Regions from separate parts of the Streptomyces sp. NPDC048523 genome, predicted to be linked through region 1. Evidence: riboswitches for the same ligand, from Rfam matches in the RefSeq annotation. Region 1 holds a riboswitch; the other holds the start of a gene.

Region 1 (9,550 bases):
GGACCCCGACCACGTCGTCCACGCGGGCACAGCCAGCAAGTCCCTCGCCCCCGGCCTCCGGCTGGGCTGGCTGGTGCTGCCGCCCGGCCTCATGGAGGAGGTGCTGACCGCCAAGGGCGGCATCGACTCCTGCGGCTCCCTCGACCAGCTGACCCTCGCCGAGTTCCTCGTCTCCGGTGCCTACGACCGCCATGTGCGCGCCGCCCGACTGCGCTACCGGCGCCGCCGCGACGCCCTCGTCGCCGAGCTCGCGCGGCGGGCCCCGAAGGTCCACGCCACCGGGATCGCGGCCGGTCTGCACGTGGTGCTGCGGCTCCCGCCGGGCACCGAGCAGTCGGCGCTGCGGGCGGCGGCCTGGCAGGGCCTCGCGGTCCACGGACTGCACCGCTACCAGCACCCCGAGGCCACCGTCGAGCGACGCGACGCACTCGTCGTGGGCTACGGCACACCGCCGGACCACGCCTGGTCGGGAGCGCTGGAGGCGCTGTGCGCGGTGCTGCCCGAATGACGCCGCGACGGGATCCGCAGGGCCGACGGCTCGGCGATTTCGGCGTGGTGGTCCGGGAGGCGCACCACCTCTCACTCCATCGAGCCGCACCGGGCAGTAACTCAAGCGACCCTTACGGGATGCGGAGAGGGGACTGCGGAGCCGAATGCTCCGGGGCCTCCCCGAACCTGGCCAGCGCCAGCGCCCCCGCGACGGCCACCGCGAAACCCAGCACCGCCACCCACGTCAGCCCCTCCCGGGTACGGTCCCCGAGCCACACCACCCCCACCAGCGCGGGCCCGATCGTCTCCCCGATCACCATCCCGGCGGTCGCCGTGGTCACCGACCCCCGCTGCAGCGCCGAGGTCAGCGACAGAAAGGCCGCACCACCGCCGACGAGGAGCGCGTACGTCGCCGGGTTGGCCAGCAGTGCCGACGGCGCGAGCGAGTCGATCAGGCGTACCGCCACCTCGACCACCCCGAACCCGAACCCGGCACCCAGCCCGAGCGCCAACGCCCGCCCCCGGTCCGGCAGTCGCCCACCCAGCAGTGCCAGGGCCAGCACCGCCAGGGCCGTCCCGAGCATCGCGTACTTCAAGGCCGCAGGGCCGCCCCGGTCGCCCTCCGTCCCGGACGCGATCCCCAGCAGCGCCATCCCCGCGCACACCACCCCGACCGCGCCCCACTCGGCCCCGCTCAGCCGAACCCGCAGCAGCCGCGCCGACACCACCGCGGTCACCGCGAGACTCGACGCGAGCGCCGCGCCGACCGCATAGATCGGGACCGACCGCAACGCGGCGATCTGCAACAGGAAGCCCACCCCGTCCAGGGCCAGCCCCGCCAGATACCGCCACTGCCGCACCGCCCGCAGGAACAGCGTCACCGCGAACGCCGTCCCCTCGCCGTCACCGCCGCCCGCGTCCGCCGCACGCGCCGCCATCGCCTGCAGCACGGTGGCCGTGCCGAAGCAGACCGCGGCACCCAGAGCACACACCATTCCGAAGAGCACGAAGTGACCTTAGGGGCAACCACGTCGTCCTCGGCGCCTGGATCGTGGAGAACGAGTCGGCGGGCCTGGGCATCCGGGAGTCCTCCGGCCTGGTCACCGACGAGTACGCGCGCTTTCTGCCGCATGTGATCCTCTGAGGCCGGTGAGGGCCCTCGGGCCGGAGTGCCGACGAGCTGGGCTGCGAGACCCGGAACCCGCCCGGCGCCCGACCCCGGAACCCGCCGCCCGGCCTCGAAGCCGTCGCTCGCATGGTGGACGTCGCGCAGGTGCCCTTCGGCGTGCCCGGTAGGCTGGCCGGCAGGCCGTGACTGGCGCGCAGGGATGGGACGGACCATCGGGGAGCGGCCTGTGAGTGACCAAGTGCCGTGCGCCTGGGCCGAACCGTGATCCGTGACCGCTTCAAGCCACGCAGCCCGGAGGCCGCCATGTCAGAGCAGCAGCCCCTGTCCACCGAGTCCACGGCCTTCCGCGCCGCCCTCGACGTGATCCGCGCCGTCGAGCCGCGCGTAGCCGACGCCATCGGCCAGGAGGTCCACGACCAGCGCGAGATGCTCAAGCTGATCGCCTCCGAGAACTACGCCTCCCCGGCCACCCTCCTCGCGATGGGCAACTGGTTCAGCGACAAGTACGCCGAGGGCACCATCGGCCGCCGCTTCTACGCCGGCTGCCGCAACGTCGACACCGTCGAGTCCCTGGCCGCCGAGCACGCAAGGGAGCTCTTCGGCGCCCGGCACGCCTACGTCCAGCCGCACTCCGGCATCGACGCCAACCTCGTCGCCTTCTGGTCCGTCCTCGCCCAGCGCGTGGAGGTCCCCGCCCTGGAGAAGGCCGGCGTCCGCCAGGTCAACGACCTCTCCGACGCCGACTGGGCCGAGCTCCGCCAGGCCTTCGGCAACCAGCGCATGCTCGGCATGTCCCTGGACGCCGGCGGCCACCTCACCCACGGCTTCCGCCCCAACATCTCCGGCAAGATGTTCGACCAGCGCTCCTACGGCACCGACCCCGCCACCGGCCTTGTCGACTACGACGCGCTGCGCGCCTCGGCCCGCGAGTTCAAGCCGCTGATCATCGTCGCCGGCTACTCGGCCTACCCCCGGCTGGTGAACTTCCGGATCATGCGCGAGATCGCCGACGAGGTCGGCGCCACGCTCATGGTCGACATGGCCCACTTCGCCGGTCTCGTCGCCGGCAAGGTCCTCACCGGCGACTTCGACCCGGTCCCGCACGCCCAGATCGTCACGACCACCACCCACAAGTCCCTGCGCGGCCCGCGCGGCGGCATGGTGCTGTGCGACGACTCCCTCAAGGACCAGGTCGACCGCGGCTGCCCGATGGTCCTCGGCGGCCCGCTCCCGCACGTCATGGCCGCCAAGGCCGTCGCCCTCGCCGAGGCCCGGCAGCCCTCCTTCCAGGACTACGCCCAGCGGATCGTCGACAACTCCCGCGCCCTGGCCGAGGGCCTGATGCGCCGTGGCGCCACCCTGGTCACCGGCGGCACCGACAACCACCTCAACCTGATCGACGTGACCTCCTCCTACGGCCTCACCGGCCGCCAGGCCGAGGCCGCCCTGCTCGACTCGGGCATCGTCACCAACCGCAACGCCATCCCGGCCGACCCCAACGGCGCCTGGTACACCTCCGGCATCCGCATCGGCACCCCCGCCCTGACCACCCGTGGTCTCGGCACCGCCGAGATGGACGAGGTCGCCGGTCTCATCGACCGAGTCCTCACCACCACGGAGCCCGGCACCACCAAGTCGGGGGCGCCCTCCAAGGCCCAGCACGTCCTGGACCCGAAGGTCGCGGACGAGATCTCCCACCGGGCCACCGACCTCGTTGCCGGTTTCCCGCTGTACCCGGAGATCGACCTCGGCTGACCCCCGTCCTCTGTCGAGTCCTCTCTTGAGTTGTCAAAGACCGGTGACTCCTAGAGATCGATGAGTTCCTGACGTGGTTCGTCCCGCGGCGGTCCGGCTCCTGGCCCGGCCGCCGCGCGGCGTATCAGCCGCGTGCCGCCGGCCCCCGCGGCGAATCCCACGACGAGCCCCGGTACTGCCCACCACACGCCACGCTCCGGACCGGACGCACCCTTGGCCCCCTCGCCCTGACCCTGACCGGCACCGCCCGCGAGGCCCGCCCGGTCCAGCCGGTCGAACACCGCCCGGGGAGCCCGGTGCCAGCGAATGTCGTCGTCCTCCTGCTCCGGTGCCGGATCCGAGCGCACCCACGGCGTGCCGTCCCCGGCCAGGAACAGCTGGTCCTGCCGCGCCACCGCCACATCACCACCCGGCGCCGAATCCGTCCGGGGCCAGCCGCCCACCCCCGTCAGCCCCCACACCACGGTGAACCGCACCGGCGGATACCGGCCCTCCCCCCAGGCGTCCGAGACCCGCTCCGTGCCCGTGTATGTGGGCTGCAGCAACTCCCACAGACGCGTGAAGTACGGCTCGTCGGCACGCACGGCCTTCGTCCGCCCCGAGCCGCCGGTGACGACCATCGCCAGGTCGGGCCTGTCCAGGCCCGCCTCCCGCGCCGGCGGTGGCGCCGCGTCGGCCGCGGGCGCCGCGAACACGGTCACCGCCGCCACCGCCGGTGCGAGCACCGCGAGTGCCCTGCGCGGCCCGAGCCGCAGTTTTGCCAGTGTGCTCCGCACTGTCGTCCCCCTCGATCGACGCACCCACGCTTCCCCAAGCTCGCGAGCACCTCCTTTCGTCACCCATCACGCATGTCCTGCCGCGGCCCCGGCTTCCCGCGCAGCGAGCCGCGTGTCACTTCTGGTACACCGCCCGGCCCGGCGGGGTTCCCACCTCGCCCGCACTAATCCGAGGGCTTCCCGGCACCCTTGCTCCCGGGCTCGCCGAGGGACCGCGCGATCTCCACGGCCCGCGCCTTCGACGCGACCCCCTCCAGCCGCAGCGTCACCTCCGGCACGTCCAAGACGTCCGACCCGTGCGTCCACAGCAGCGTCGGCCCGGCAGTGCGCTGCTCGCGGGTGTAGTGGGAGCCCGCCGCGTCCACCAGCCAGAAACTCAGCAGGTGCGGTCGCGGAAACCACAGAGCCGTGTCCTTGACCGCTTCGAGGCCCGAGGGGTCCGAGGAGTCCCCGCGCAGCGAGAGCCACTCCGGCTGCTCCCGCACACTCTTGGTGAAGCCGATGTCCAGACGGGCCGGGTACTCGTCCAGCCGGACGGTGCGCCCCCGCTCACGCCAGCACAGGCTCACCAGGGACCGCCCCCGCGGCTCGGCCGTCACCGTGACCACGTCCGGAGCGCCGAGCGTGGCCGGCACCAGTGGCTCGAACCCCGCCCGCCGCTCGGCCTGTCCCAGCGACACCGAGCGCCCACAACCGGGCACCTCGGCCCCCGGTGAGGGCACCGCCGAGGGGTCGTACCGCACCTCGACCCCGCCGAAGTCGAACCAGTCCAGGACAGCCGCCCGCACCGGAGGTGTGAGCGCGAGGACCGCCAGCAGCCCGCACAGGCTCGCGGCCAGCGAACGCCACCGCGCCCGCGTCCACCGCCGCACCGCCCGCAGCCGCTCACCGGGGCCCGGCGCCCGGGCCACCGGGACCGGCAGCCGCTCGGCGAGTATCTGCTCCAGCACCCGCTCCACCATCGACTCGGACCTGCCCGCACCCGGCGCGTCCAGCGAACGCCCGAGCGCCCGCAGCTCCTCGGGCAGCCGGGACGCACGCTCCCGCGCGCTCCCGTCGGCGCCCTCACCGCCGTAGGCCTCACCCACGCTCATCACCCCCTTCCCGGGGCTCGACATCGGGCAGCAGCTTGCCGAGCTTGCGCAGCGCGCGGTTCAGACGGGACTTCACCGTCCCCCGGGGCCAGCCCAGGGCCTGGGCCGTCTCGGACTCGTCCATCTCCAGCAGATAGCGGTAGGTGACGACCAGCCGGTGTTCCTCGCTCAGCCTCTCCAGCGCGGACTCCAGTGCGGCGCGGCGCTCTATCTCCACGGCCGCGACCGCCGGGTCCGCCGATTCCGGTATCAGCGGCTCGGCCTCCGCGAAGGCCGCCTCGCGACCGACGAGGGTGCGCTGGCGTGCCGCCGTGCGCACCGTGTTCCTCGTCTCATTGGCCACGATGGACATGAACCACGGCTTGAAAGCCGAGCCCTCCCTGAAGCGGCCGAGCGAGCAGTACGCCTTGACGAAGGCCTGCTGCACCACGTCCTCCGCGTCCGCACCCGCCCCGAGCGCGGTGGCCGCTCGCATCGCCAGACCGGTATGGGCCCGCACCAGCTCCGCGTACGCCTCCGGATCCCCGGCGCGTACGCGTGCGATCACCGCGGCCTCATCGACGATGCGGCCCCCCTCCCGCGTCCTCACACGATGGATACACCGCCCGGACCGAATCGGTTCCCACCCGTGGCACATCTGTTTCCGGCTGGTTCCGGATCGCCCCCCGGCACCTGAGAGAATGGTGGGCATGGCTTCAGACCGACCCCGCGTGCTCTCCGGAATCCAGCCCACCGCAGGCTCGTTCCACCTCGGCAACTACCTCGGCGCCGTCCGCCAGTGGGTGGCCCTGCAGGAGACCCACGACGCGTTCTACATGGTCGTCGACCTGCACGCGATCACGGTTCCGCAGGACCCGAAGGAGCTCACGGCCAACACCCGCCTGGCCGCGGCCCAGCTCCTCGCCGCGGGCCTCGACCCGGAGCGCTGCACGCTCTTCGTCCAGAGCCACGTCCCCGAGCACGCCCAGCTCGCCTGGGTCATGAACTGCCTCACCGGCTTCGGCGAGGCCTCCCGCATGACCCAGTTCAAGGACAAGTCCGCCCGGCAGGGCGCCGACAGCGCGAGCGTCGGCCTGTTCACGTATCCGATCCTCCAGGTCGCGGACATCCTGCTCTACCAGGCCAACGAGGTCCCGGTCGGTGAGGACCAGCGTCAGCACGTCGAGCTGACCCGCGACCTCGCCGCCCGCTTCAACGGCCGCTTCGGCGAGACCTTCACGATCCCGAAGCCGTACATCCTCAAGGAGACGGCGAAGATCTACGACCTCCAGGACCCGTCGATCAAGATGAGCAAGTCGGCGTCCACGCCGAAGGGCCTCATCAACCTCCTCGACGAGCCGAAGGCCACCGCCAAGAAGGTCAAGAGCGCGGTCACGGACACCGACACCGTCATTCGCTACGACGCCGAGAACAAGCCGGGCGTCAGCAACCTGCTCACCATCTACTCGACCCTGACCGGCACCGGCGTCCCGGAGCTGGAGCAGCAGTACGAGGGCAAGCTCTACGGCGCGCTCAAGACGGACCTCGCCGAGATCGTCGTCGACTTCGTCACGCCGTTCCGGGAGCGGACCCAGCAGTACCTGGACGACCCGGAGACGCTGGACTCGATCCTGGCCAAGGGTGCGGAGAAGGCCCGCGCGGTCGCCGCGGAGACCCTCTCGCAGACGTACGAGAAGGTCGGCTTCCTGCCCGCCAAGCACTGATCGCCGCCCGGCCCGTCGGCACCGGCCGCGGGCACCGGGCGTACCACCGCACACCAGCACCACCGGACAGAGCGCTGCACATCACTATGCCTGCGCCTGCCCACAGCACAGCCGTGGCCGTACAGTCGATAGGCGGACGGCCGGGAACGAATCCGACAGGGCGACAGGGACGAACAGGAGACGACGTGGGGACCGTAACGATCGGTGTGTCGATCTCGGTCCCGGAGCCTCACGGCAGCCTGCTCCAGGAGCGGCGCGCGGGCTTCGGCGACGCCGCGGCTCACGGTATCCCCACCCATGTCACGCTGCTGCCGCCCACAGAGGTCGAGGACACCGCGCTGACCGCCATCGAGGCGCACCTCACCGAGGTCGCCGCGGCGGGCCGGCCGTTCCCGATGAAGCTGTCCGGCACCGGCACCTTCCGGCCGCTGTCACCCGTCGTCTTCGTCCAGGTCGCCCAGGGCGCCGAGGCCTGCACCTGGCTCCAGAAGCAGGTCCGTGACGCCTCGGGGCCGGTCGCGCGGGAACTCCAGTTCCCGTACCACCCGCACGTCACCGTGGCCCACGGCATCGACGAGGCGGCCATGGACCGCGCCTTCGAGGAGCTCGCCGACTTCGAGGCCGAGTGGCCCTGCACCGGCTTCGCGCTCTACGAGCAGGGCGCCGACGGGGTGTGGCGCAAGCTGCGCGAGTTCACCTTCGGGAGATCGGCCGTACCGCCGCAGGCGGGGCACGTGGAGCGCGGCTCCCTGCCCACCAGCCAGCTGTAACTCCTGGTACAGCTGCTGTAACCGCAGTTACAGCGGCAGCCGCCGGAACACCGCCCGCGGGACATGCCGCACCGCCGCCATCACCACCCGCAGCACTCCGGGCACCCACACTGTCTCAGAGCGGCGCCGCAGACCCAGCTCGATCGCCGTCGCGACGGCCTCCGGAGTGGTCGCGAGGGGCGCCTCCTCCAGACCGGCCGTCATCCTCGACCGCACGAACCCGGGCCGTACGACCATCACGTGCACGCCCGTGCCGTGCAGGGCGTCGCCGAGCCCCTGGGCGAAGACGTCGAGGCCGGCCTTGCTGGAGCCGTAGATGAAGTCGGCGCGGCGGGCGCGCTCGCCGGCGACCGAGGAGAGCACGACGAGCGAACCGTGCCCCTGGGTCTGCAACGCGCGCGCGGACACCAGACCGGCCGAGACGGCGCCCGTGTAGTTGGTCTGAGCCACCCGCACCGCGGCGACCGGCTCCCGCTCGTCGTGGGCCTGGTCGCCGAGGATCCCGAAGGCGAGCAGCACCATGTCGACGTCGCCCTCGGCGAACACCTTCCCGAGCACCGCCTCGTGGGACTCGGGGTCCAGCGCGTCGAAGGCGACGGTGTGGACCTCGGCCCCCAGAGAGCGCAATTGCGTGGCGGCCGACTCCAGGGCGGGGGACGGGCGTCCCGCCAGCCACACCGTGCGGGTGCGACGGACGACGAGACGGCGGACGGTGGCCAGCGCGATCTCGGACGTACCGCCGAGGACGAGCAGGGACTGAGGGATGCCGAAGGCGTCCTTCACGAGCAGCTCCTTGGGAGGGCCGGGGATCTTCAGAGGACTCAGAGGACTCAGAGGGCGAGACGGCGGGACAGGTCGGAGGTGAACACCCCGCGCGGATCCAGCTGCGCGCGCAGCGCGCGGAAGTCGTCGAGGCGCGGGTACATCGCGGCGAGCAGCTCCGGCCGCAGGCGGGAGTCCTCGGCGAGGCAGACCCGCCCGCCGGCCGCGGCCACCACCTCGTCCAGCTCGTCGAGGAGGGCGCCGAGGCCCGGCAGGCCGGCCGGGGCGTCCAGGGCCAGGGTCCAGCCGGGCACCGGGAAGGAGAGCCATCCGGGATCGGCGTCCCCGAACCGCTTGAGGACGGCGAGGAAGGACGGACACCGCTGTCCGCCGACCCGCCGCACGATCCGGCGCAGCGCCTCCTCCTGGCCGTGCCCGACGACGAACTGGTACCGCACGAAGCCGCCGCGGCCGTAGACCCGGTTCCAGTGGGGCACGCCGTCCAGCGGGTGGAAGAAGGCGGAGATCTCCTGCAGCCGGCCGGTACGCGCGCGGGGCGCCTTCCGGTACCGGAGCTCGTTGAACAGCCCCACGGTCGTGCGGTTGACCAGCCCTTCGGGAAGGAAGGCGGGCGGGCCCGGGAAGCGCGGGGGGCGGAAGGCCGACGGGGCTCTACGCGCGCGTGTGCCCCCGGCGAGCGGTCCCGCCGCCTCCAGCTGCCCCGCTGTCTCCAGCGCCTCCAGCGAGGCGTGGTCGCCCCGGGTCAGCACCGCCCGCCCCGTCGCCGCCCCGCGGGCCAGCAGGTCGATCCAGGCGACCGAGTAGCGGTAACCGCGATCCCCGGTGGTCAGACGGGCCATCAGATCGTCCAGGTCCCGCGCGCGTTCGGTGTCGACCGACATCAATGAGGTCTCGACCGGCTGGAGCTGGACCGTCGCGGTGAGGATCATCCCGGTCAGGCCCAGGCCGCCGGTGGTCGCGTCGAACAGGGGCGTGCCGCGGCGCACGCTGCGGATCGCGCCGTCGGCGGTGAGGAGCTCGAAGGACAGCACATGGCGGGAGAAGGAGCCGG
Region 2 (9,550 bases), on a different contig from region 1:
GACAACCTCTGTCGTGATTTACGAGCAGGTCACCCGGTCGGCGTCAGTGACCGCGGTCGATCCATTCCTGCAGGTGCGGCGCCTCGGCGCCGATCGTGGTCGGGTCGCCGTGCCCGGTGAGGACCTTCGTCTCGGGCGGCAGGGCCAGCAGGCGGTCACGGATCGAGTCGATGATCGTCGGGAAGTGGGAGTAGGAGCGTCCGGTGGCGCCCGGACCGCCCTGGAAGAGGGTGTCGCCGGTGAAGACGGTGCCGAGGCCCGGGTCGTAGAGGCACACGGCGCCCGGCGCGTGGCCAGGGGTGTGCAGCACCCTGAGATCGGCGCCCGCGGCCTCGATGACATGGCCGTCGCGCAGATGGGCGTCGGGGTCGCGGTCGGGGTGGGTCTGCTTCCACAGCGGCAGGTCGTCGGGGTGCAGCCAGATCGTGGCGCCGGTGCGGTCGGCGAGGGCGGGTGCGGCGTCGATGTGGTCGTTGTGGGCGTGGGTGCAGACGATCGCGGTCAGCCTGCGGTCCCCCACCGCCTCCACGATGGCGTCGGCGTCGTGGGCGGCGTCGATGACGATCGCCTCGTGGTCGTCACCGACGATCCAGACGTTGTTGTCGACGTCCCAGGTGCCGCCGTCGAGGCTGAACTGCCCGGAGGTGACGAGACGTTCGATGCGGACGGACATCAGAGCACCACCACCGAGCGCAGGACGTCGCCGTGGTGCATGCGCTCGAACGCCTTCTCCACCTCGTCGAGTTGGATGGTCTCGCTCACGAACGCCTCCAGGTCCAGGCGGCCCTGCAGATGCAGGTCGATCAGCATGGGGAAGTCGCGGGAGGGCAGGCAGTCGCCGTACCAGGACGACTTGAGGGAGCCGCCGCGCCCGAAGACGTCGAGGAGCGGCAGCTCCAGCTTCATCTCGGGGGTGGGCACGCCGACGAGGACGACCGTGCCGGCGAGGTCACGGGCGTAGAAGGCCTGCTTGTACGTCTCGGGGCGGCCGACCGCCTCGATGACGACGTCGGCGCCGAAACCGCCGGTCAGCTCGCGGATCGCCTCCACCGGGTCCGTGTCCTTGGAGTTCACGGTGTGGGTCGCGCCCATCGTGCGGGCCTTCTCCAGCTTCCGGTCGTCGATGTCCACGGCGATGATCTTCGCCGCGCCCGCGAGGTTCGAGCCGGCGATCGCCGCGTCACCGACGCCACCGCAGCCGATGACGGCGACGGTGTCGCCCCGGCCGACGTTCCCCGTGTTGATCGCGGCGCCGATACCGGCCATCACGCCGCAGCCCAGGAGCCCCGCGACGGCGGCCGACACCGACGGGTCGACCTTGGTGCACTGTCCGGCGGCGACCAGCGTCTTCTCGGCGAAGGCGCCGATGCCCAGGGCGGGCGAGAGCTCGGTGCCGTCGGTGAGGGTCATCTTCTGCTTCGCGTTGTGGGTGTTGAAGCAGTACCAGGGCCGCCCGCGCAGACAGGCGCGGCAATTGCCGCACACGGCACGCCAGTTGAGGATCACGAAGTCGCCGGGCGCGACATCGGTCACCCCCTCGCCGACCGACTCCACGACACCGGCGGCCTCGTGGCCGAGCAGGAAGGGAAAGTCGTCGTTGATCCCGCCCTGCTTGTAGTGCAGGTCGGTGTGACACACCCCGCAGGCCTGTACCTGGACGACGGCTTCTCCCGGCCCCGGATCGGGCACCACGATCGTCTCCACCCGTACCGGCTCGTCCTTGCCGGGTGCGATCACTCCGCGTACCTCCTGCGCCATGGTCCTGACCCTTTCCGTCGCCCGGTGCACGTCCCTTCGACCCTACGCGCGACTGATCGGTAACGGCACGGCAGACCGGGAACCGCCGGGCCCTTCCGCGCGGCGCCGGCCCGAGGGCTCTCTGTTCGCGCCGGTGACCTCCCCCTGTGGCCACCGGCGGGGCGGTGTCCGGGCGGCCGCCGTCCGGATCTCGGGATCGCTCAGCCACTGCGGCAGCTCCGTCTCGCTCATCTCGATCACGCCGTCCCGGTCGCATCCTGGTCCGCGCCGCGCGGGAACGCGGACGTAGCCTGAAGGCTCCGCACGCCGTCGGGCCCGAAGGAGCACCGTGAGCAGCACCGAGACGGAGACCGGCCTTCCCACCTGGCGGCTGCTCCTCGGATACGTACGGCCGCACCGGTGGACCCTGCTCGCGGGTGCCGTGCTGTCGCTGCTGACGGGCGCCACCGGTCTGCTGCTGCCGCTGGTGGCCCGGGAGTTGATCGACGACCTGTCCCACGACCGCACGATCACCGGCGCGTTGCTCGTCATGTCGGTGCTGGTGGTAGGCAACGCGGCGGTGGGGGCGCTGGGTTCGTATGTGCTGCGGCGCACCGCGGAGTCGGTGGTGCTGGGTGCGCGGCGGGCGCTGTCGTCGTATCTGCTGCGCCTGCGCATCACGGCCGTGGACCGCACCGAACCCGGCGACCTGATGGCGCGCATCACCTCGGACACCACCCTGCTGCGCGAGGTCACCACCGACTCGCTCGTGGGCCTCGGGACCGGCGGGCTCACTCTGGTGGCGACCGTGGTGATGATGGGCCTGGTCGACCCGGTGCTGCTGGGCGTCACGCTGGCGGTCATCCTGGTGGCGGGCACCGTCCTCGGTGTGATCGTGCCACGCAGCAACCGGGCGAGCCGACAGGCCCAGGACGCCGTCGGCGTGATGGGTGCCGCACTGGAACGCATCCTCGGCGCGCTGCGCACGGTCAAGGCGTCCGGCGCCGAGCACCGGGAGGAGCGGACGCTGCACGCGGCGGCCGAGGAGTCGTGGCGGCAGAGCGTGCGGGCCGCCAAGTGGTCGGCGGCCGCGGGCAATACGGCAGGGCTGGCGATGCAGATCGCGTTCATCACGGTGCTCGCGGTGGGCGGCGCGCGGGTCGCGACCGGTGCCATCGAGGTCGGCACCCTGGTCGCGTTCCTGCTGTACGTGTTCTATCTGATGTCGCCGATCCAGCAGGTAGTCGGTGCGATCACGCAGTACCAGACGGGAGCCGCGGCGCTCGCCCGGATCCAGGAGGCGCTGCGGCTGCCCGCCGAACCGGCCGCGCCGCCCGCGCCGTTGCCCGCCGACGGGGCCGCGCCGGCTTCCGTCGCCTTCACCGACGTCCGGTTCCGGTATGCCGACGATCTGCCGTACGTCCATCACGGAGTGACCTTCGAGGTGCCCGCGCGGGGCATGACGGCGTTCGTCGGGCCGTCTGGCGCGGGCAAGACGACGGTGTTCTCGTTGATCGAGCGGTTCTACGACCCCGAGGCCGGGGTCGTCACCCTGGACGGCCGGGACCTCGCGGCGTGGGATCTGCCTCAACTCCGGTCCGCCATCGGGTACGTGGAGCAGGACGCGCCCGTCCTGTCGGGGTCCCTGCGGGAGAATCTCCTGCTCGGGAATCCGGACGCGGACGAGGACGCGGTGGCGCGGGTGCTGAAGACGACCCGGCTCGACGGTCTGGTGGCCAAGCTGCCCAGTGGGCTGGAGACGCTGGTCGGGCACCGGGGGACCAAGCTGTCGGGTGGGGAGCGGCAACGGGTGTCGATCGCACGGGCGTTGCTGCGGCGGCCTCGGCTGCTGCTGTTGGACGAGGCCACGTCCCAGCTGGACGCGGTGAACGAGGCGGCCCTGCGGGACACGGTGGCGGATGTGGCGCGTACGACCACGGTGCTGGTCGTCGCGCACCGGTTGTCCACGGTGACGATGGCCGACCGGATCGTGGTCATGGACGCGGGGCGGGTCCGCGCGGTGGGGACACATCGGGAACTGGTCGCCGGGGACCCCTTGTACGGCGAACTCGCGGCGACGCAGTTCCTTTCCACGGCGGGCTGAGCGGACATGCGTCGAGGGCCGCCCGGTGATCCGGGCGGCCCTCGTCTGCGTGCGGGAGGGTCAGTGGACGGCCGGCACCAGCCCGGTGACGGGGGCGACGAGACCGGTGAGCTGGCCCAGCTGGTTCAGGTCGTTGAGCTGGTTGAGGCCCGCCAGCTGCCGGGAGACCGACGGGATCTCGCCCTGGTGCTCCGCGGGGATGCTGCTCGCCGCGAGCGAGTCGATCACGGTGACCGGGTTGAGCCCGCCGCCCGGGGCGGCCATGTCGGCCGCGTTCGCGAGGGGGGCGGTGAGGCCGGTGACGCCGACGGCGAGACCGACTGCGGCAACGATACGTCGAGTTGAGATCATGTTCTCAGCAACGCGGGGCGGCCCCTCACGGACACGGCCTGCCGACGCCCCTCACCCGTCAGGCGGAGCACCCGGTCTGCGCTTGCCGTGGCCGCCGCGGCGGAGGAGTCTCGAAGAAACAGGCCCTACGCGGTCCGCTCTCGTCGGGCCGCGGCCTTCGAAGGAGGTCACCATGGGCACCGCGGCAAGCTCCGGCTTCACCACCGAAACACTGCGCAACAGCATCGAAGGAAACTCTGCGGCGAATGTTCTGTCGCTCTACGCGGACGACGCCGAGATACGCGTCGTGGACCGCAACAGCCAACCCAGTCACCCCACCGTGCTGCACGGCAGGGACGAGATCAGCGCGATGCTGGACGACGTCTACAGCCGCGACATGACCCACAAGCTGGAACAGTGCGTCATGGACGGCGACCACGTCGCCTTCAGCGAGTCCTGTCGCTACTCCGACGGGATGCGCGTCCTCTCCGAGTCGATGCTGACGCTCCGGGACGGCAAGATCGTCGAACAGACCATGATCCAGGCCTGGGACGAGTAGCGAGAAAGGTGCCGAGGGTCCAGATCACGCCCCGGCTGACCTGGACCTCCCCCGGCACCGACCGAGACGTGGCGCGTCGGTTACTGTGCTGTCCGGGCCGTGACTGGCGCTGAGGTGGAGCACCACCGGGGAGCGGTCCGCACACTCGATGCCGTGCGCCTGGGCGATTCCTTCGATCGGCTCAGGAGTGGATCATGTCCCAGGCACGGCTCATAGAGGGCACCGCGCTCGCCCGGCGCATCGTCGAGGACACCGCCAAGCGGGCGGCCGGCCTCACCGGGCGCACCGGACAGGCGCCCTGTCTCGCGACGGTGCTGGTCGGCGAGGACCCCGCGTCCGTCACCTACGTCCGGATGAAGCGCAACCGCTGCCGCACGGCCGGTATCGAGTCGCGGCACGTGGAGCTGTCCGCGGCCACCACCACCGAGGAACTGGTCGCCACGCTGCACAACCTCTCGGACGACCCCGCCGTGCACGGCATCCTGCTCCAGCACCCGATGGGCCCGCACATCGACGAGCGGGCCGCGTTCGAGGCCATCGCCCCGGAGAAGGACGTCGACGGGGTCACCTTCGCCTCCTTCGCGACGATGAGCTTCGGGCTGCCGGGCTTCGTCTCGTGCACGCCGGGCGGAATCATGCGGCTGCTCGACGAGTACGGCGTCGACCCCGCCGGGAAGCGGGCCGTGGTCGTGGGCCGCAGCGCGATCCTCGGCAAGCCGGCCGGCATGCTGCTGCTCGCCCGGGACGCCACGGTGACCTACTGCCACTCCCGTACGGCGGACCTGTCGGCGGCCGTACGGGAGGCGGACATCGTGGTCGCCGCGGTGGGCCGGCCCCGGCTGATCCGGGGCCAGGACATCAAGCCCGGCGCGGTCGTGATCGACGCCGGCTACAACGCGGGGAACGTCGGAGACGTCGACTTCGACTCCGCGGTGGAGCGGGCCTCGCTGATCACGCCGGTGCCGGGCGGGGTCGGTCCGATGACCATCGCCACACTGCTGGAACAGACCGTGCAGGCAGCGGAGGCGGCCGCCCGGAAGAGCTGAGCCGGCTCAGCGTCGACAGGCGAGAACTGGCCGATGTGAACGGGTCGTTCGTGCGGGAAGGCAGGGCCCGGCGCCATACTGTCGGTCGTGCGGGTAGCGATCATGACAGCGGGTTCCCGGGGCGATGTGGCCCCGTTCACCGGGCTGGGGCACGGACTGGCGCAGGCCGGGCACGAGGTCACCCTGGTCACCCACGGCCGCTTCGAACCGCTCGCGGCGCGGGCCGGCATCGGCTTCCACGCCCTGCCGGTCGATCCCCGTACCGAGCTGGAGTCCTCGCGCGGTCGGGCCCTGCACCGCAGCAGGACCGGCGTGGGCAAGCTGGCGCGGGTGGTCATGATGGCGCGGGCGCTGGCGGTGGAGATGGCCGACGACCTGGTGGCCGCCGCCCGGGTGAGCGACGCCCTGCTCCTGTCCGGATCGGTGGCCCCACTGGGCCACGCCGTCGCCGAGGGCCTGAGCCTGCCCAGCCTGGGCCTCAATCTCCAACCCCTCGCGGCCACCCGGGAGTTCGCGCCACCGCTACTGGGCACCGGCTCCTGGGGCCGCCCGGGCAACCGGCTCGCCGGGCTGGCCCTGAACCTGGCGGTGGAGCAGGTCTTCGCCGCGGCGCTCCCCTCGGTACGGTCCCGGCTGGGCCTGCCCCCGACGGGCCCGGCCGCGGCACTGCGCACCCGCGAACGGCAGGCCTGGCCGGTCCTGCACGGCTTCAGCCCACGAGTGGTCGCCCGGCCCCGCGACTGGCGGTCCGGACTGGACGTGGCGGGCTACTGGTGGCCGTACGACGGCGACGCGCCGTTCTCCGACGACCTGCGGAGGTTCATCGAGGCGGGACCGCCCCCGGTGTTCGTGGGCCTGGGCAGCGCGACCGTGCCCGATCCCGCGCGGACCAGCGCCGAGATCGTGCGGGCGCTGCGCCGGGCCGGTCTGCGCGGAGTCGTCCAGCGCGGCTGGGCGGACCTGTCGGCGACGGGCGACGACATGCTGACGGTCGACGAGGTGCCGCACTCCGCGCTGTTCCCGAGGATGGCGGCGGTGGTCCATCACGCGGGCGCGGGCACGACGGCCGCGGGCCTGCGCGCCGGGGTTCCGGCGGTCCCGGTGCCGATCCAGTTCGACGAGAGCTTCTGGGCGGCGAGGCTGGTCGCGCTGGGCGTGGCGCCGCGTGCCGTACCGCTGAGACACCTGACCGCCGACTCGCTGGAGGCGGCCCTGGTCCAGGTGACGCGGGACGCCGGGTACCGGGAGCGGGCGCGGGCACTCGGGGTGCACATCCGCGGGGAGGACGGCGTGACGCCGGTGCTGGAGGCCGTGGACAGGCTCTGAGGCACCCGCCCGCCGACCCGCTCACGCCCGAACCGGCTCCCACCCGGGTGGCCGCAGGATCCCCAGCAGCTGCCGTACCAGCTCCTCCACCACCTCGTCCAAGGTCGCGTCCACCCACCCGGCGTTCCAGTCGTGCAGCAGCCCGTTCACGCTGCCGATGAACCCGGTCGCCGCCAGCCGGTAGTCGCGCGGGGCCGCCTCCCCCCGCGCGACGGCCCGGTTCGCCTCGGCGCACACCAGATCCACCCAGTGCGCCCGACGGGCCAGCCGCTGCTCCTCCAGCCGCGCGCTGACGCCGATGATCTCCACGAACGTGATCCGTACCCGGCGGGAATCGGAGGTGACGTTCGCCGCGTACGCGCGGAAGATGGCGGCCGCACGCTCGGCGAGCGGCAGGTGGTCCGCATCGGTCACCGCGGCCACCACGGCCGCCGTCGCCCAGTCGTTGACCTCCAGGTGAAGCTCGGCCAGGACGTCCTCGAGGGTGCGGAACTCCTCGTAGAACTGGCGGGTGGACAGGCCCGCGGCCTCGCTGAGGGCCGCGACGGTCGTGGCGCGGTAGCCGGGAGTGTCCCCGAAGAGCTGGAGTGCCGCGTCCAGGAAACGGCGGCGTCGTTCGGCCTGCCGCTCGGCGGCCGTCTTGCCGCCGTAGCGACCGGTCGGGGCCCTGAGCCTGCCCGTCACCGCACCTCCCACCCGGGCCGGAGCGTCCGACCTCCCGTATGAGCGCAATTTTGTCGTGTACGGAGTCTTGTGGAGAAGGGCCCCCCTTCCTTACTTTGCAGTAAGTTCAATCTGAAAGTACGCGTCTTCAGTTTTGCCTCCTTGGCATGCCCCCGTCATGAGCCGCCCAGAGGGAGATCCGTCATGCCTGTTCTCAAGCCCAGACACCTGTGTGCCATGGCCGCCGCCGTCGTCCTGACCGTCACCGCCCCCGCGACCGCCGCCTCCGCCGCGGACTCCGCCGCTCTGCGCGAAGTGCTGTTCGTGGCCAACAACTGGGACGGCACCGCCGACGTCATCAAGTCCTCCGGCGACCTCGCGAAGATCGGCCGGATCAACGTCATCCCCGACAAGGACGCGCGGATGGCGGAGATCAACGCGAATCCGATCAAGTGGATCTACTTCATGGCGATCCGCAACAGCGTCGGCGAAGGCCACGACCAGTTCGCCGACGACATGTACTCCACGCCGGACGGAAGGTCGGTGGTCGTCTCACGGCCGAGCTTCGCGGACGTGGTGTCGATCGACCTGGCCACCGGGAAGGTCAACTGGCGCTTCCCGGTCTCGGGTTACCGCGCGGACCACATGGCGGTCTCCCCCGACGGCACCCGGGTCGCGGTGTCCGCCTCCACCGCGAACACCGTGCACGTGCTGAACATCAACACGGGGCAGCAGCTCGGCTCGTTCGCCACCGGCGACAAGCCGCACGAGAACATCTTCACCAAGGACGGCAAGTACATCTGGAACATGGGGATCGGTGACGTGAACACCGACTCCGACGCGCCCTGGCTGGACTGGACGAAGGGCGACCGGCACATCACGGTGGTGGACGCGACCACCTACAAGCAGGTCAAGACGATCGACATGCGGGACAAGCTGGACGCGATCGGTCTCACGGACTACTCCGACGCCGTCCGCCCCGCCGTGTTCTCGCCGGACGAGTCCAAGCTGTACTTCCAGGTGTCGTTCTTCAACGGCTTCTTCGAGTACGACGTCGCCACCGACAAGATCACCCGTACGAAGACCCTGCCGAAGAACCCGGCGACCAGCGACGACCGCACCACCATGGTCAACGACTCGCGCCATCACGGCATTTCGATGAGCCCGGACGGCAGCAAGCTGTGTGTCGCGGGCACGATGGACGACTACGCGACCGTCGTGAACCGCACCACCCTCCAGGAGGGCCCGCTCGTCCCCGCCTCGAAGCCCTACTGGGCCACCGTCAGCGGTGACGGCAAGAGCTGTGTCGTCTCGGAGAGCGGGGCCGACCAGGTCACCGCGATCGACTTCGCGACCGGGCAGAAGACGGTGTCCGTGCCGGTGGGCGACCACCCGCAGCGGGTGCGCCTCGGGCACGTGGCCGCCAACTGGACGAGTCCCTCCTCGTAACGGCTCCGGCACCTGCCCTCGCGTCGGGGCCCGCTTCGGCCCCGACGCGAGGGGGCGGTCAACCGATCTTCTGCTTCGCCCAGTTGGCCAGCTCGGACCTGGCCGCGTTCAGCACGGACGCCGAGGGCGAGCTCGCCCCGTTGGTCACCAGCGCGTAGTGCAGGACGCCGGAGTCCGAGTCGGTCAGGAGCAGCCGCCGGCTGCCCGTGCCGCCCGGTTCGACAGCCGCCCCGACCGGGGTGGACGAGGTGTACGCGGGCGGACCGTAGACCGTGCCCAGGTCGGAGACCACCGTGGTCGTCGCTGTCGGGAAAGAGGCGGGCAGGTGCAGTTCGG

Evidence for each region. Region 1 has a riboswitch for ZMP and ZTP ahead of ACGFWE_RS17760 (glycine hydroxymethyltransferase). Riboswitches for the same ligand answer to the same signal wherever they lie in the genome.
Region 2: another riboswitch for ZMP and ZTP. It lies ahead of ACGFWE_RS02500 (bifunctional 5,10-methylenetetrahydrofolate dehydrogenase/5,10-methenyltetrahydrofolate cyclohydrolase); the one in region 1 lies ahead of ACGFWE_RS17760 (glycine hydroxymethyltransferase).

What each region holds. Positions count from the first base shown of each region.
Region 1 is NZ_JBICWQ010000003.1:424,200-433,749, forward strand. Features, by position in the region: gene ACGFWE_RS17745 (PLP-dependent aminotransferase family protein) at 1-508, shown strand, start outside; gene ACGFWE_RS17750 (hypothetical protein) at 621-1,484, opposite strand; partial or broken gene ACGFWE_RS17755 (glutathionylspermidine synthase family protein) at 1,514-1,633, shown strand; ZMP/ZTP riboswitch at 1,791-1,880, shown strand; gene ACGFWE_RS17760 (glycine hydroxymethyltransferase) at 1,922-3,373, shown strand; gene ACGFWE_RS17765 (hypothetical protein) at 3,424-4,068, opposite strand; gene ACGFWE_RS17770 (hypothetical protein) at 4,314-5,243, opposite strand; gene ACGFWE_RS17775 (RNA polymerase sigma factor) at 5,230-5,790, opposite strand; gene trpS (tryptophan--tRNA ligase) at 5,933-6,946, shown strand; gene ACGFWE_RS17785 (2'-5' RNA ligase family protein) at 7,132-7,716, shown strand; gene ACGFWE_RS17790 (decaprenylphospho-beta-D-erythro-pentofuranosid-2-ulose 2-reductase) at 7,744-8,499, opposite strand; gene ACGFWE_RS17795 (FAD-binding protein) at 8,547-9,550, opposite strand, start outside.
Region 2 is NZ_JBICWQ010000001.1:531,628-541,177, forward strand. Features, by position in the region: gene ACGFWE_RS02475 (MBL fold metallo-hydrolase) at 44-673, opposite strand; gene ACGFWE_RS02480 (S-(hydroxymethyl)mycothiol dehydrogenase) at 673-1,758, opposite strand; gene ACGFWE_RS02485 (ABC transporter ATP-binding protein) at 2,087-3,841, shown strand; gene ACGFWE_RS02490 (hypothetical protein) at 3,902-4,192, opposite strand; gene ACGFWE_RS02495 (nuclear transport factor 2 family protein) at 4,365-4,730, shown strand; ZMP/ZTP riboswitch at 4,820-4,902, shown strand; gene ACGFWE_RS02500 (bifunctional 5,10-methylenetetrahydrofolate dehydrogenase/5,10-methenyltetrahydrofolate cyclohydrolase) at 4,925-5,776, shown strand; gene ACGFWE_RS02505 (glycosyltransferase) at 5,879-7,102, shown strand; gene ACGFWE_RS02510 (TetR/AcrR family transcriptional regulator) at 7,124-7,786, opposite strand; gene ACGFWE_RS02515 (YncE family protein) at 7,970-9,214, shown strand; gene ACGFWE_RS02520 (endoglycosylceramidase) at 9,273-9,550, opposite strand, start outside.